DNA from 4 places in the Syntrophomonas sp. UBA1041 genome. Region 4 is predicted to be linked to each of the others. Evidence: riboswitches for the same ligand, from Rfam matches in the RefSeq annotation. Region 4 holds a riboswitch; each other region holds the start of a gene.
What was found. A riboswitch is a leader RNA that binds a small molecule or an ion and turns the genes downstream of it on or off. The one in region 4 is predicted to bind molybdenum cofactor.
Positions count from the first base shown of each region.

Region 1: linked by a shared signal. The riboswitch ahead of B2633_RS16105 (hypothetical protein) and the one ahead of B2633_RS12165 (hemoblobin-interacting domain-containing protein) in region 4 are both predicted to bind molybdenum cofactor.
Region 2: linked by a shared signal. The riboswitch ahead of fdhF (formate dehydrogenase subunit alpha) and the one ahead of B2633_RS12165 (hemoblobin-interacting domain-containing protein) in region 4 are both predicted to bind molybdenum cofactor.
Region 3: linked by a shared signal. The riboswitch ahead of fdhF (formate dehydrogenase subunit alpha) and the one ahead of B2633_RS12165 (hemoblobin-interacting domain-containing protein) in region 4 are both predicted to bind molybdenum cofactor.

Region 1 is NZ_DCEA01000107.1:120,890-125,106, reverse strand. Features, by position in the region: gene B2633_RS16110 (Gmad2 immunoglobulin-like domain-containing protein) at 1-802, opposite strand, end outside; molybdenum cofactor riboswitch at 1,040-1,160, shown strand; gene B2633_RS16105 (hypothetical protein) at 1,528-2,274, shown strand; gene B2633_RS16100 (BclA C-terminal domain-containing protein) at 2,577-3,128, shown strand; gene B2633_RS16095 (ABC transporter substrate-binding protein) at 3,227-4,102, opposite strand; gene B2633_RS16090 (ABC transporter ATP-binding protein) at 4,118-4,217, opposite strand, start outside.
Region 2 is NZ_DCEA01000031.1:25,743-29,959, forward strand. Features, by position in the region: gene B2633_RS05370 (sigma-54 interaction domain-containing protein) at 1-122, shown strand, start outside; gene B2633_RS05375 (DUF6431 domain-containing protein) at 367-606, shown strand; molybdenum cofactor riboswitch at 1,299-1,436, shown strand; gene fdhF (formate dehydrogenase subunit alpha) at 1,640-4,217, shown strand, end outside.
Region 3 is NZ_DCEA01000119.1:15,308-19,524, forward strand. Features, by position in the region: gene B2633_RS17255 (4Fe-4S binding protein) at 1-37, opposite strand, end outside; gene B2633_RS17260 (MarR family winged helix-turn-helix transcriptional regulator) at 208-663, opposite strand; gene fdhD (formate dehydrogenase accessory sulfurtransferase FdhD) at 991-1,764, shown strand; molybdenum cofactor riboswitch at 1,909-2,027, shown strand; gene fdhF (formate dehydrogenase subunit alpha) at 2,175-4,217, shown strand, end outside.
Region 4 is NZ_DCEA01000080.1:14,213-18,429, reverse strand. Features, by position in the region: gene B2633_RS12170 (Ig-like domain-containing protein) at 1-928, opposite strand, end outside; molybdenum cofactor riboswitch at 1,218-1,337, shown strand; gene B2633_RS12165 (hemoblobin-interacting domain-containing protein) at 1,681-4,217, shown strand, end outside.

The sequences.
Region 1 (4,217 bases), on a different contig from region 4:
AGGCCAACTCAGCTGAAAACTCTCCCCGTTCCGGGGCGCCGGCTGAAGCCTGGGTATGGCCTTCGGCCAGAACCTTCCCGCCGGCTTCTTTCAATCGGAAGTTCACCATGGCTTCAAATATCATCGCACTGCCCTCGATTTTAACCGGGCTGGATACGGTCTGTCCCGGGGTTGGAGCAGTCGCCCAGATGACCGGTTCGTAAACCGAGTTAAGGTTGCGTTCAAAAGGCTGGTCATGCAGTCCTACATGCCCCCACCAGTCCAAACCATTTTCGACCCGACCGTCAACCGTGAACTGTACTTTTTGAACGGTGGGGAACTCGGTCAGGGTATTGACAATGCTGGCTATACCCAGAGCCTCCCCGGTGGCCCCGACATTGGCCTGCAATACCTCGGCTGAAAAGTCGACCGTAGCCAAGCCTTGCTCGATTTTTATGCCCAGGACTCCGGTATCGGCCGGGAGCACCCGATAAGCTCCGTCAGTCTGGGGTGTTCCTGTGATCAGTTCATTCAAAGCTGCCCCGGCAACAGCCTCGCTTTTCTCCACCTTATGCACTTCGCGCACCAGGTACATATTGTCAGCCGTACTTTTCACATAGTAAACCGCCACATCCATGGTCTGGACAGCCTGTGGGCCGGATGGAGCGGGCTGGGGTTTGGGGGTCTTCTGCGACCAACACCCGGTTGCTCCTATTAACAACAAAAACAATAACAGTATAGCGGCATTTCTAAACCGGCGGATCTGTCTGTCCGACTTATGCTTTATCAAGGCCCGCGCCCGGATTGCTGATAATCGTGGCATCTGATATAACCTCCCTCTCCCTGCTAAAAAGCCAAAGATGGTTTGTATCCCCAGTATAACATCTGAAATAGGGCCTCATTAGGGGTAAAAAGGGGGCTTTTCACTGTAATTTATGAACATGTTGCGGCGGTTTTGGTCGCAATCTGGCTTCTTGAAAGCTGTAAAAACAAGCAACGTTAAAAAGAATGCGCATCATGGCAGGATTTATCGAAAATTCGCCGAAAATATTATATATCAATTGCATATTTTCTCCGAGCTGTACTGCCTAAAACCATACAGGTTATGGCAATCAGCCGACGGGTTAGCCTGGAAACGGGGTGGCCTCCCGTGCTTGGAAAGGAGAGTGCAGTAAAACAGCGATAATTGTATCAGCGCTGGTTGACCAATCCTGGCATGGCCAGGATTTTTGTTTTACGGAAGTTGTTTAATAAGCCGGGATATAATCTGGACGCAATGCTCTGCAGCCTTTAACCCGCTGGAATATGCCTCGGGCCCTCCAGAGGTTTCAGCGAGAGGATCCATAACTATGGGAGTCTGCCGGGGCCTTAGCCCCGCCCCGGCAGATTACTCCTGGATTAAGATCAGTCCGCCAAAGAACCTTTGAGTCCGGGCCGCCACCGCCGTTGCAGCGCCTCAGGCGTATTTATAAAGCCGCGGCATATAATGCTATTAGAACAGTAATTATAATGCCTCATTACATAATTCAACACCTGGGGGAATAGGAAATGAGACTTTATATCTCTATCGATGATACCGACAATTTGGAGAGCAGAGGCACCGGCAAACTTGCCTCCCTGCTGATCGATGAACTTGTCGACAGACACTGGGGCAGCGCCCAGCCTATCACCCGCCACCAGTTGTATGTTCATCCCGATATCGCCTACACTTCACACAACAGTTCCATGTGTTTCGGGTTTGATACCGGGGCGCACCTGTTGCAGGATATCATCGATCTGGCTGGGGAATTTCTCCGCAAGGAGAGCGCGCCTGGATCAGATCCTGGCTTGTGCGTGGCTGCGGTTCCCGGACTGACCTGGACCGATGAGGTGATAGCTTTCGGGTTCCGGGCCAAAGAAGAAGTTCTCAGCAAAAGGGAGGCTTATGAATTAGCCCGAAAAGTCGGTGTTCACCTATCTGAACATGGCGGTACCGGAATCGGAGTGATTGGCGCTTTGGCCGGAGTGGGGCTTAGAGTAGGCGGCAATGACGGCCGCTTCCGGGGCAAGATCGAGATTGAGCCCGCCTGGACAGCTATCACTGTAGCTAGTTTGATAGAGCGCACCCATGTGGATGAAGTGCAAACCACTGCGGGACTGCGCCTGCCTGATAATGAGCTTATCCTCCTGGGAGAGACGGTGAAACCGGTGCTCTTAAACGGGCGCTGCATCCTGCTGGTATATCCTACTGAAAAAACCGGGACCGGTGAGCCCAGGTGGCAAACCTGCACTAAGTCCTATGTGAGGATGTACTGATTCATTTCAACTGGGATTTTCTCAAGAGCAAGACATAAAGCCATGGGTTTTATTACACCTTAATTAAGAGTTTTTGCAGGACGGGGATGATTCAGTAAATGGTTTCATTTGAGCCCATTTACTGAATCATTCCCGTCATTTTAGTGTTGATATTTTGCCGGGCTTTGAAGTTGGATTGAAATGAATCAATATCTAAACGGAAGCTTGCGGGGGTAGGATTCATGAGGCGTAGTAACACCATTGCCTTGCCTTGAATACTCTATCACTAGAATATTAATATATCGGAGAGGTTGGTTTATATAATGAGTATTTATGGAGATTCTTTTGAGTGGCTGCTGGTGCGCTATCGTCACAGAAAAAAGCGGCCGCTGGTCCGCAAAAGGGGCGGCGGCGTAAGTACATCCGATGATTCCCTGGCCGGTTTGAGCGAAGCTTTAAAAAGCGCCGGTGAGCCCAATGTGTCAAGTCTTGATGCCTGGGGTTACGTATTTCACATAAATACCCAGAACATAGCGGTCGGGGCTCCGGTTAACTTCAGCAATAATGGCCCTTTAATGGGCATCACCCACGCACCCGGCACATCCAACATAGAAGTCGCTGCGGCAGGGACATATAATATTTCTTTTGCGGTTTATACGGCGCAGAACAACCCTCAGGATTGGGCGGTGGTAGTGAATGGCATGGTCAGGTCGCGATTCAATTCTGCCGGTCAAACCATACATGGTTCAACCTTATTAACGCTAAATGCAAATGACGGAGTAACCATCCGCAATGTAAACACCCTCCCCAGCCCCGCAACACTGAGGCAAGGCCCCTTCACAACCGCCTATGTATTAATATTGAAAGTGGATTAACATCATGGCCTGATCAGCTCTGTACCTCAAGAATAGTAAATATCATGCAAAAAGACCGGGGGCTATGCCGGCCCGGTCTTTTCTGGGAGCAATATCGGTTATTGCAGTTTTTTGCCTTCGGGAGAGTTGGGGAAAAACAAGGGTTCGCCATACTTGTCTTTGCCGAACTCCTTGACGATCTTCTGACCTTCGGCTGAAACTAGCCAGGCGATAAAGTCTTGGGCCCCTTCCGCGTTGATGTTGGGGAATTTGGCCGGATTGACCGGTATCAGGGTGATGTAGTTGAGCAGCAACTCATCATTTTCAACTAATACCTGCAACTTGATCTTATCCTTAGTGGTGATATAAGTAGCCCGGTCCATAAGGGTATAGGCCTTTTGTTCATCGGTGTAGAGCAGGGTGGGGACATTGCCGCTGGCCCCTTTTTCATAGATGCGATACCATTCTCCGCTAGGCTTGATGCCGGCCGCATCCCAAACCTCGATTTCCTTTACATTGGTGCCGGATTTGTCGCCCCGACTGATAAACAGCGATTTGCTGTCGGCAATTTTTTTGAGAGCCGCAGTGGCTGATTTTTCGCCCTTAATTCCGGCAGGATCCTCGGCCGGACCAACGATGACGAAATCATTGTACATGAAATCGACTCTCTCGGTGCCATAACCGTCAGCAACGAATTTTTCTTCCAGGGCTTTGGCATGAACCACTACTAAATCCACGCTGCCACCCTCTGCAATCTTGAGCGCCGCACTGGTTCCGGCTCCAACATGACGAACCCTTACTCCGGTTTGTTGTTCATAAGCATCCTCAAGAGCGCCTATGATGCCGGCATCGATCGGGCCGATAGTACTGGATAAAAACACCTGTTTGACTTCTTTGACCGGAGCGGGCTGCTGCTGGCTGCATCCCGGCAGGGCAAAACACCCGACCGCCAGCAAAACCACCAGCAACAAAGCTATATGCCTGTGCCTCTTCACACTTTCATACTCCTCTCACATTCTGAATTTATCATTGACCGTACAGTCGGCTACTGCTTGCCGGCTCACGATCTCCCCGTCTTCCATGTAATAGATGATGTCAGTCAGATCCATG
Region 2 (4,217 bases), on a different contig from region 4:
AGGAATTGATAGCCCGAGCCTTGGAAATAAGCAACTTTAACCTGGCCAAAGCAGCCGAGCAACTAGAAATTGACCTTTCTACCCTCTACAAAAAAATAAAAAAACATGGCATCGAAACATGAATCCACAGCAAAAATCCCTTATGATAGATAGGAATATGCTTCGAGCCTCATAGACTTGTTTCATGGGGAAGTATTTAAGATGTTAAAAAAGGCAGGCCACATTATAGAGAATATGCTGTGCTGGCATCACAGCGGTATTAATGTCTATTGTGGGCCAGCCATTAATCCAGGGGACCAGCAACATTATTGGTGAGCGATAGCGAACACCGGTGGTACCCGCAGGGTAATAGCTCAAGAGAGTTCTATCAGCACACTCCGGGTGATCTGTAAATCCTGTGGGCATACTCATGCCATCCTTCCGGAAGTCATAATCCCTTATAGATCATATAGCATCCTGTTCATTCTGACTGTTCTGCGTGATTACTATACCCGTTCCGACGACATCTGGGAAATAGGTGATAAATATCAGATCGCTGTCTCAACCCTTTATCTGTGGATACATTTATTCCACTGGCAGGGGATATGGGGACGGCCGGCTGTGTGAAAAATCCAAATCAGCGTTTATATATGCAATATTGAGTATAATATACACTAAACTACGCCCTCCTTCGGCAAATTAACTCCAACAAAATTGAAGCTTCATATTAACGCTGGGGACATTCCACCCTGGCGTTAATTTATTTTTGCAATATCATTAAATAATAAGGCGGTTATTCAGGCATCATAACCTATTTTATATTCCCTTATATAATATTTTAAATTATATAGAGGAATATTTACGCTTGTGTCGAAGTATTATTTTGATAAGGATATGTTTGTCCAGCAGACATATCCCTCTGGCAATTTCAAACAGTGCAATTAGTATTTATGACTGCTGCCTGATCAAAATATTGCCAGCAACATGCCAATATTGAGGGAGGTGAAAAAGTGCTATCAAGTACAGGGTTTAAGCAAATCATAAGCCGTTGCATGTGAGTTAATTTGCATGAACCGGTGGCTCATAGTGTTTCAATACCCCGTGGCATAAATGAAGACCTGAAGCTGTTGCAGCCTTTTTCACCGATTTCGTTTATCGGCTGAGTTTATTCCTGCTCCCATGCTTCATTCGAATTGCTGGCAGGCAATTTTATAACATGGCCTGACCAGAATTCCTTCCTTTATTCCACCACTGTTAAAGCCTGAATGACTTACCCTAAGACTTGTGTAGCAACCAGGTTGCCCAGGAGTTTAATTTTTTCAAAAGCGTAGCTCCAAAGCTACTTCACCTAAAGCTGCGGCCACGGTGAATTAGCCGACACGGTTATTATACCGCTACGGTAAATCCGGAAACGGGTTTGCCTCCCTTACTTGGAAAGGAGTCACTGGCTTTTAGAAAACAATTTGCGTTGCCCGCATCATTTATGCGCTGGTAATGTCAGGTGTTTTTATTTAATTAACACCGCAAGTTGTTTCTGAGTAGGTGGAAGGAGCGTGCATTTGAATGCCAACCATTGTCATAGTATTTATGCCAATGAAGTCCATCCTCCTACTCAGATAGGAGATTTTTTTATTTCTAACGACTAAAAGGAGTGATGGAAGTGGAACAAATTAAATTGACCATCAACGGGAAGGAGGTTGAAGCCGCAGCTGGGAGCACCGTACTGCAAGCAGCTGAAGCAGCCGGCATTAAAATTCCTCGCCTGTGTTATGACCCCGATCTAAGCCCGCTGGGTGCATGTCGACTATGTGTAGTCGAAGTAAAAGGAAATCGGCTTCTGCCGGCTTCCTGCGTAACCCCGGTAAGCCCTGGGATGGTTGTAGAAACCGAGTCTCCGGCTGTGATTGCAGCCCGCAAGACCATCCTGGAACTGCTGATTGCCAATCATCCCCTGGACTGCCTGACCTGCGACAAGGCCGGTGCCTGCGTTCTGGCCGATTATTGTTATCAGTACGGGGTAAAAGAAAGTCCCTATCAAGGAGAAAAGCATTCTTATAAAATCGATAACAGCAATCCCTTTATTAATCGGGATTTAAACAAGTGCATTCTCTGCGGCGCCTGTGTTAGAGCCTGTGAAGAACTGACCGGGAAAGACAATCTTTCTTATCTGAATCGTGGCTTCGACCGTAAAGCAACTACGGCTGGTGATGTACCCTATATTGAATCAGATTGCGTTTTCTGTGGACAATGCGTAGCCGTCTGTCCAACCGGCGCTTTAACTGAGAAAACCATGTCCGGCCAGGGTCGCCGCTGGGATATCGACCGGGTGCGGACCACCTGTCCCTTCTGTGGTACCGGCTGCAATTTCGACTTAGCTGTGAACAAAGGCAAAGTCATCGGCGTTCTGTCCAATCCAAACGCTCCGGTAAATGGCCGCAGCTTATGTGTAAAAGGACGCTTTGGCTGGGATTTTATTTACAATGAAAAACGCCTTAAAACGCCGCTGATCAAGCGTAACGGCAAATTTGAGGAAGCATCCTGGGATGAAGCCTTTGAGCTGATTGCCCGGAAATTTAATGAGAATAAAGCCCAAAATGGTCCCGATTCATTTGCAGCGTTAAGCTCAGCCCGTTGTACCAATGAAGAAAACTTCCTGATCCAGAAATTCACCCGGGCCCATTTAGGCACCAACAATGTGGATCATTGCGCCCGTACCTGCCATGCTCCCTCAGTAGCGGGTCTGGCTAATTCTTTTGGCAGCGGCGCCATGACCAACATTTTATCTGAAGTTACTAATGAAGCCGAACTGTTATTCCTGATCGGTATCAATCCTACTGAATCCTATCCGGTACTTGGCTATAAAATGCGGCAAGCGGCTCGCCACGGCTGCAAACTGGTAGTCTGTGATCCTCGCTGTACGGAGCTGGCCGCTGAATCCGACATCTGGCTGCAACAGAAACACGGTACCGATATTCCGCTACTCAATGGTTTAATGCATATAATTATCAAAGAAGGTCTGGAAGATAAGAACTTTATAGAAACCCGTACCGAAAACTATGAAGAAATGAAAGCCCTGGCTGCCGAATACACTCCGGAGCGCGTTTCCGAGCTCACCGGTGTCTCCGTGGAAGACCTTTATCGGGTAGCCCGTCTGTATGCCAGCACTGATAAAGCCATGATCTTCTATTCACTGGGCATTACCGAGCACATCTGCGGTACCCGTAATGTTATGAGTATTGCCAATCTGGCCATGCTGACCGGTCATATCGGCCGTCCCGGCGTGGGCGTAAACCCCGTCCGCGGGCAGAACAATGTTCAGGGTGCCTGTGACATGGGCGCTCTGCCTAACGTTTATTCCGGTTATCAGAATGTTACCGATAAAGCCGCCCGGGAAAAACATGAAAAAGCTTGGGGAGCAACCTTGCCGGATAAAGTAGGCTTAAAGATTCCGGAAATGTTTGAAGCCGCCCATGAAGGCAAAGTAAAAGTCATGTATATTCTGGGTGAAAATCCGGTACTAACCGATCCCAATGCCAATCATATTAAAGAAGCCATCAAGAATCTGGACTTCTTTGTGGTACAGGAACTCTTCCTGACTGAAACTGCTGAATTAGCTGATGTCGTGCTGCCGGCCGCCAGCTTTGCGGAATGCGACGGTACCTTTACCAATACTGAGCGCCGACCTCAGCGAGTTCGTAAAGCGATTGAGCCTCTGCCTGGCCAGGCCAACTGGGAAACGATTTGTCAGATGGTTACCCGCATGGGCTATCCCATGTCTTACAATCATCCAAGTGAAATCTGGGATGAAATGGCCTCCCTGTCCCCCGCCATGGCTGGCATTAGTTTTGCCCGTATGGAAAAAGAATCCGTGCACTGGCCATGTCCCACCCCTGATCATCCTGGCACCCCCATTCTGCATATCGGCAAATTCACCCGCGGGCTGGGCGGTTTCCAACCCAATGACCATATTCCTCCGGGAGAAATGCCGGATACAGATTATCCCATCCTGCTGTGTACGGGCCGCGTAATGCAGCACTATAATGTTACCACCCAATATTCGGCGGGTATTGCCAGTGTCTGGGATCGAGAAATGACCCAGGTACACCCGCAGGAAGCGGAAAAATTAGGCGTGGTTACCGGCAGCCGGATGAGGATTACATCCCGCCGTGGTTCAGTTCTAACCACCGCCTGGGTAACCGATCAGGTACAGCCCGGGGTTATTTGGATGTCCCACCACC
Region 3 (4,217 bases), on a different contig from region 4:
TCCTCTTTTTGGCTGCGCTTAAATCCAAATTGTTCAAGTTAGTTACCTCCCCAATTCTATTAACCTGTAAATCAGTTCCAAAACATCAGAGCCCGATCCCATTCTATTTACATATCTCACGGGCACCCCCTTTACCGAATATATGTCAGCTTGAGCAGTCATCCCAAGAGAAACAGTGTATATACACATAATATGTTAAAAAATATCTTATAATTCCGTACGGTTTATTCTCCTCAAGCTGGAAAGAAAATCTTTAACCCATTCCTGACCTAATTGTTTCTCCACCTCGGATTGAGCTTGCTGCCAAAACGGTATGGCTTGATCGATAGCCAGTCTGCCCTCTGCGGTCAGGCTGATACGTTGTTCGCGGCGATCCTCGCCGCTGCCTAGGCGCAGCAAGCCTTTCTGCGCCAGCAGACGCACATTTCTGCTCAGAGTGGTGCGGTCCATTCCCAGCTGCCGGGCTAATTGTGAAACCGTTGCAGATTCCAGCAAAAGAACATTCATCAGTAAGGAAAACTGAGTTGTCTTTAGTCCGCAAGGACTCAAGACCCGGTCATAATAGGAAGTTAACATCCGAGTCGTTTTGCGGATATTATAAAAAACGCAGGCCCGGCCCATGGCTGCGGCCATTTTCTTGTCATTATCGTCCTGGGCTGACATGCCAACACCTCATTTTTGGTTATAGAAAGCGAGACGGGTATATCTATTGATATGAGTATATACACATATTATGCTATTTGACAACATATCTTTTTGATGCCTGGCGCCCATTTGTTACAAGATGAAGTAGAGGGAGTCCATCATTATGGCTTCAGTTTACTCTGGACTGAATATTATTGGGGAACGGGTTCTGCTGTTTGATCTGCACCCAATAGCCTGGATACTTATGAACAAGTATGATTAAATTATGCTAACCAACCCTTTTCAAAAAGCACCGGGAGCACTTGGCAAACGAAAAGACGTCAGAGCAATGGGGAGGCGGCAAACATGGATAAAAAGGAGTTGACTGAGTACAGGGAGGTTGTTGCTTTTGATCAAGGCCAGGTTAAACCGAGCCTGGAACCCCTGGTTACGGAGAGATACCTTAAGATAAAGCTCAATGGTGAGGAAGTGGTCAGATTGGCTTCTTCACCTCATGCCGGACGGGAACTGGCTGCCGGGTATCTTATCAGTGAAGGGATCATAGAACCATCCGGCCAATTATTGAGTTTAACCGAGTCGAAGGACGATGGGGTAGATATTGTCATCGAGGGGCAGCCCGGAAATTATACTGAATCGATTAAAACCATCAATACCTGCATAGGTCGGGGCTATGGGGTATTAAAGCCCTTGATGAAGCAGCCCCCGGGTCAGGGCCTTTTTACACCCGGGCAATTACTGGCGATAATCAGCGAACTGGATGAGAAATCATATACTTTCAAAAAGACCGGCGGAGTTCACAGTGCCGGATTGGGCGGGCCAGAGGGTTTGATCAAACGCTTCGAGGATATCGGCCGGCATAACGCAGTGGACAAGGTGTTCGGCTATGCTTTTCTAAACAAGATTCCACTCCATGATAAGTGTCTGGTTTTAAGCGGGCGGGTGGCTTTTGAAATCCTTCAGAAGGCTGCCTACAACCGGATACCCTTTATCCTGTCACGATCGGCTCCAACCCTCTTAACGGTTGATCGGGCCAGGGAGCTGGGTATCACCGTGGTCGGCTTTGCTCGCGGCGAACGCTTCAATGTTTACAGTCATCCGGAACGGGTCTGTTTTGGCTAGCTTCTCACCAAGGGATGACAGGAACTTCAGGGGGGAGGAGCCCCATCCTTTTTGCTTGGGAAATAATTATCCCTAGCAGGAGTTTTAAGAAAAATGTCTAATATACAGGTAATAGAGAAAACGCCCCAGTTTTAATTTTAAATTTAATACTTAATACTCCGAGTTGCTGAGCCTAAAGCAAATGCTATGGCTCCTCAACCGTTGGGTAGGCCGGGAAACAGGCCTGCCTCCCGTGCTTGGAAAGGAGTTAGTCTTCAATATTAATATTGAAGGCTGGTGTTTGTCGGATCATGGTCAGAATTAAGTGTCTTTTTCTGATCTTTAAGCGGGCAAATGCAAAAACCTCCTGTTTCTAAAGCAGGAGGTTTTTTGTGTTTATATCTGTCCAAAAAACGAAAGGGGTGAAGGTTTTGGAAATGGTAACTATTGTGATGAACGGAAAGGAGGTTCAGGTTCCGGCAGGAAGCACTATTTTGCAGGCTGCGGATATGGTTGGGATTGATATACCACGGTTTTGTTATGATCCCGATTTGAGTCCGCTGGGGGCATGCCGCATGTGCGTAGTCGAAGTGAAAGGCAATCGTCTATTGCCCGCGGCGTGTGTTACTCCGGTTTACCCGGGGATGGAAGTAGACACCGAATCAGAATCAGTGGTTGAAGCCCGTAAAACCATACTGGAATTGTTGGTGGCCAACCATCCCTTGGATTGTATGACCTGCGAAAAAATGGGGGATTGCAAGCTGGCTGAATACTGTTATCGCTATGGCGTTAAAGAGAGCAGTTTTGCCGGGGAAAGGCACCACTACGCTGTTGATGCCAGCAATCCTTTTATTGTCAGGGACCTGAACAAATGTATCCTGTGCGGCGCTTGCGTTCGCGCCTGTGAGGAGATGACTGGTCAGGACAACCTGTCTTTCCTGTATCGGGGCTTTGACCGCAAAGCCACTACTGCTGCGGATGTGGATTATATCGAATCAGACTGTGTTTTCTGCGGGCAGTGCGTGGCCGTGTGCCCGACCGGGGCTTTAACCGAGAAGAGTATGGCCGGTCAGGGACGGCGCTGGGAATATGAACGGATCAGAACCACCTGCCCGTTCTGCGGTACCGGATGCAACTTTGACCTGGCGCTTAAAGACGGTAAAATACATGGCGTGCTATCCAGCCCCGAAAGCACCGTGAATGGGCGTATGTTGTGCGTTAAAGGCCGTTTCGGATGGGATTTCATCTATAATGAAAACCGCCTCACTACACCGCTCATCAAAAAAGAGGGTCAATTCGTTCCCGCCAGCTGGGATGAAGCCTTCGATGTAATCGCTGCCCGTTTAAATGACATTAAGGCAAAATATGGACCGGACGCTTTTGCTGCCTTAAGTTCAGCCCGTTGTACCAATGAGGAGAATTTCCTGGTGCAGAAGTTTGCCCGCGCGGCAATGGGAACCAATAATGTGGACCATTGCGCCCGTACCTGACACGCGCCCACTGTAGCCGGTCTGGCTACCACTTTTGGAAGCGGCGCGATGACCAACCCCATAAACGAAATCACCGAACAAGCCCAGATGATGCTGCTGGTCGGGACCAATGCCACTGAAGCCCATCCGGTCATCGGATACAAAATGCGCCAGGCGGCGCGCAACGGGGCCAAGCTGGTGGTATGTGACCCGCGCCATATCGATCTGGTCGACGAAGCCGATCACTGGCTGAGGCTAAAACCAGGAACTGATATTCCACTGCTTAATGGCTTAATGCACATCATTATCAAAGAAGGCCTGGAAGACAAGGCCTTTATCGCCGAAAGAACCGAAAACTATGAAGAATTGAAAGAAATCGTGGCTGCTTACACACCGGAACATGTCTCCGAGCTGACCGGAGTGCCGGTGGAGGATCTATACAGCGTGGCTCGCTTATATGCCACCACTGACCGGGCCATGATATTCTATACCCTGGGGATCACAGAGCATATCTGCGGAACCCGCAATGTTATGAGCATTGCCAACCTGGCCATGTTGACCGGTCATCTGGGCCGTCCTGGCACCGGGGTATGCCCGATGCGCGGACAGAACAATGTCCAGGGCGCCTGTGACATGGGGGCCTTGCCCAATGTATATTCAGGTTATCAGGCGGTTACAGTAGACGCCAATCGTGAGAAATTCGAAAAGGCCTGGAACGTCTCACTGCCTGCCAAGGTAGGGTTAAAGATTCCGGAGATGTTCGAAGCTGCTCACCACGGGAGCGTCAAGGCGATGTATATTCTGGGCGAGAACCCGGTGTTGACCGATCCCAATGCCAACCACATTAAGGAGGCCCTGGCCAACCTGGAATTTCTGGTGGTACAGGAACTATTCCTCACCGAAACGGCTCAGTTCGCGGATGTGATTCTGCCGGCAGCCAGTTTTGCTGAATGTGACGGCACCTTTACCAATACCGAACGCCGCGTCCAAAGGGTGCGCAAAGCC
Region 4 (4,217 bases):
CGGAATCATCATCGGGCTCCGCCATAATGATCTTGATGTCGACCGGCTGCTTCTTGCTGCTTTCCAAAGAGAAGCACTGCAGATTGTTTTCCCGTACTGCTTCGGCAATGATGTTGTTGGAAAAGGTCAGCTTAATATCCTTGTCAACCGGGACATTCTCGGCGCCGGACGCAATATTGCTGCGGACCAGCATCAAGGAAAGATACGAATTGCACAATTCCTGGTTAAAGGGTGTGATGTCCATGATTTCCCGTTTTGAAAACAGGATGGTGTGGTCTTCTTTCAGATAACTGTAGTTATTGGCCTGCAGGAATTTGGATATTGAAATCTTATAGGCCTTTCTATCAGCCAGCCGGGAAAGAGGCCTGACAATAAACGTCCTTCCGGCCATTTTGCCATACATTCGCTTGTTACCCGGTATGAGCTCGATGGGCACTTCCTTCATGTTTTGGTCAAACAGGCGGAAACACTCCAGATTTCTTTTCATGCCGTCCGGTATTCTGTGCTCCATAACCGCGGAGACATTGGCCGAGAAGACCAGCTCTATTTCAAAACCATCCGGTTCGGAATGGTTGAGGTTGATCGCCTTTAAGGCTAAGGTGTGCTCGCCGGAGCCGTGTCCATCGCTCAGCGAGGCGATAAATAAATCAAGGGCATCCACCTGCTCCGGCGGCAGTCTCCGTATATTGCTGGCGATCCGGTTGATCTTTGACGATTGGGGTTTGCTCATCAAGTCCTGGCCCAGCAGTTCGCCTAAACTCATCCCCAGCCCCTGGGACAGTTTCTTCAAGGTCTCTAAGGTAGGCTGCTTTTCTCCCGATTCAATTCTCCAGATAAAAGACTGGCTCAGACCGGATTGCTTGGAAAGCTTGGAGGTTGAAAGCTTCCGGCCTTCCCTGAGCTGTTTCAAGCGGCTCCCAAAGTCCATCAATTAACCACCTCTCTAGTAACGGATTATGCCATGATTTAAAGAAATATACAATACTTGCCATACAGGAAGACTTTTCATGGATATATTTTTAATGCCAAACTAACATAAACAAGGATAAATAAATAAAATAAATATTTTATGTAATATTTTATTATGTTATGTTAGTATCTAATAAAGATGCCTATAGATATAAATTAGTATACCTATAGGAACATATTGGACGGCGTTAAAGGGGATATGCTGTAAGGCGGTTTCGGGATAATGGTTTTCTAACCATAACAGCTACCAATTTAATATGCTCCGAACCTGACGACCTAAAGTAATAGACCATGGTTTTCAGGGCGTTACGGTATACTGGGAAACGGGTGTGCCCCCCACTGTGGAAAGGAGAAGCTGAATTCGGCCAGATCAAGGGCGGACTGCTTTTCGCAGTCCGCCTTTCCTATTGAACTGGCTGCTGGTGACTAGTCTATCAGGTCATCTTAACCCGGCGTCTTTCCGCCGGGTTTTTGGTTTTTATGGGGAGATATACCCAAACGCTTCAATAAAAGTAAACCTAAGCTTGGAGCAATTATCATATTATCGGCAACAGAGAGGAGGTTTAATAGAAAAGTACGTACGAACGGGGGATCTATTTATCCGATTTATTCTGCTGGTTGTTTGTTAGAAAAAGAATGGGGAGGGAATGAGAATTGGGTTTAAGAGGTTCGACCAGGTCGAAGATAGCCATCTTGACAATGCTAGTTTTTATGATATCAATGGTTTTCAATGTGTTACCGACATACGGGAACGATCAAGTACCCCAGTGGTCGGAAGATGCAACCCTGAGCGCCAGTGAAGTGACCCAGACCGGGGCTACCCTTACCTGGACACCTGCAGCGGATGATACAGGTGTTACAGATTATAGAATTTACGACGTGAACAACAATTCCGTGGCTGCCACTGTGAGCGGCGCCGTTTATGAATGTAGCATCGACAGCCTTGATGCCGGCACCGACTATACCTTCAAGGTGGAAGCCGGCAATGCTGCCGGGAATTGGAGTGCGAACGGGCCCAGCATTCAGTTGACAACCCTAGCAGTACCTGATCAGACCCCTCAGGAGTTGCCGGAATACGGGAACGATCAAGTGCCCCAGTGGCCGGAAGATGCAACTCTGAGTGCCAGTGACGTGACCCAGACCGGCGCAACCTTGACCTGGACACCAGCAACAGATGATGCCGGTGTTACAGATTACAAAGTTTATAACACGGAAGATAATTCCGTAGCTGCCACGGTGAGTGGCGCCGTTTATGAATGTAGCATCAACAGCCTTGATGCCGACACTGACTATACCTTCAAAGTGGAAGCAGGAGATGCGGACGGAAACTGGAGTACGAACGGGCCCAGCACTCAGCTGACAACCCTGGCAGCAGCAGACCCAACATCTCAGGTATTGCCGCTGGGCGTTCCTGCGGTAGTTGACACGGTTAACCCAATGATTTTTGAGGGCGGCATTGTAGCCGACCTGTCGCAATCGGAGGTTACTCCAGGCGCGACATTGACGGTAACAGAGGTACAGCAGGATCCTATTCCGGGGCTGAACATCGGGAAAGTTGTTAAACTTCAATTTAGCTATGGTTTTAGGGGCAATGTGCTTCTTAGCCTTCCCCTAAAGGAAGGAATGGATCCGGCAAAGTCTTCCATTTACTGGGCTGTCCCTCCGCCTAATTGGAGGACCCAGAAAGCCGCTGAAGGCTACCCGAAACTTGTTGATGGGGTGAATGGCGGAAAAGCTTTGCAGTCCAATGCGTGGAATTACCGGGATGGGATCGGGCATTTCGCACTTTTTGAGGATACCCATGCAAGCACGTATACACTGGACTTAACTTCTATATTGTCAAACGAAGTGAAGTTCAGGATCAATGCTCCCAGAGTTGATGGAGTACAAACTGTAGATCCTTCAGGAATTAGCAGCTTCGATATTTATCGCGATGGAGTCTTGCTGCTTAATTTGCCGAATCCTAATAGTAGTGCTACACAAGGACATTATGATAAGTATTATTCATACAGCGATAAAACAGTTCAACCAGGCAACACCTATCGCTACAGCATGAAGACCCGGGACTGGTATGACAACGTATCTGACTTTTCGCCGGAAGTTACTGTTACGGTAGCGGACGATGCCGGAACAGTGGCAGCCATCAAAGCGATGGAACTGGTTAGCTTTGCGGAAGGGGACGGCGTTGACAGTGTGACCCAGAACCTAGAGATCAAGAGTGCACCTTATGGTGCTGCCACAGTTACCTTCGAGTCTTCCAATACTGATGTCCTAAGTCCATTAAAGGCAAATACTTTTACGGTAACCAAACCTGATGCCGATTCTGTTGCTGTAAAACTGACCGAAACTATCACATGTGGCACAGTGACAGACACTAAGGAATACAACCTTACCGTGCGCTGGACGGAGACAGCGCCTGTCAGTTCCCTTACCGAGTTTAGATATGCTTTAAATAGGGAACTGGTAAAAACCATTGTGCTGAAAAAATATGTAGATGTTTCAGTGGATCTGGGAATTATTGACTGTCACAATAAAAAAATCGTACCGGATTTTAGTGGAATTTATATGTTATCGTTCAGTACTGCCAGATTGGATATGGGCAACCTGATAGTGGATGGCAATAATGTATCCACAGTACAAAGAGTAGTAAATCTTGCCAATAGCCGCAGCCTGAATTTTGAAAATGTTATTTTTCAGAATACAGAAGGCTTTCAGTATATCATTTATGCTTCGGAGAATGATACAACCGGGGCGTATGACATAGTTGCCAGTAACTGCAGCTTTTCTCCGGTAAAGAATTACGTTTTATTTGCGACTACATCCGCCGTAAACAAAGGTAAGCCAGGGTATGGCAAGAAGCTGACCTTAACCGGCAACACTTTTGCTTCCGGCGCCAATATCAAGATCGAAGCGGGCATCGCCACTCTGGCCAATAATATCATTAATTCAAAGATAGAAGCGATGATTGGGGCAACTCTGAACGGTGTAGTTATTACCGATCAAGAAAGCGCCCAACAGGCAGTTGATGCTCTATTGGCCTCCAACCAGATAACCGCTCCGGTAGACGGCAGCTATGGGATCACCATCTACGATACCAGCGGGACGACCGTGCTGTATCAGGCCCTGAAGGTCGAACAGCCTGTACCGGCTTTAGTTGGAGCATCTACCGATACAACGGGAAGCAAGGTAACGGTAGAATTCAACATGACCATGGCCGACCCCAGCAGCCAAAAAGATCAATTTACCGT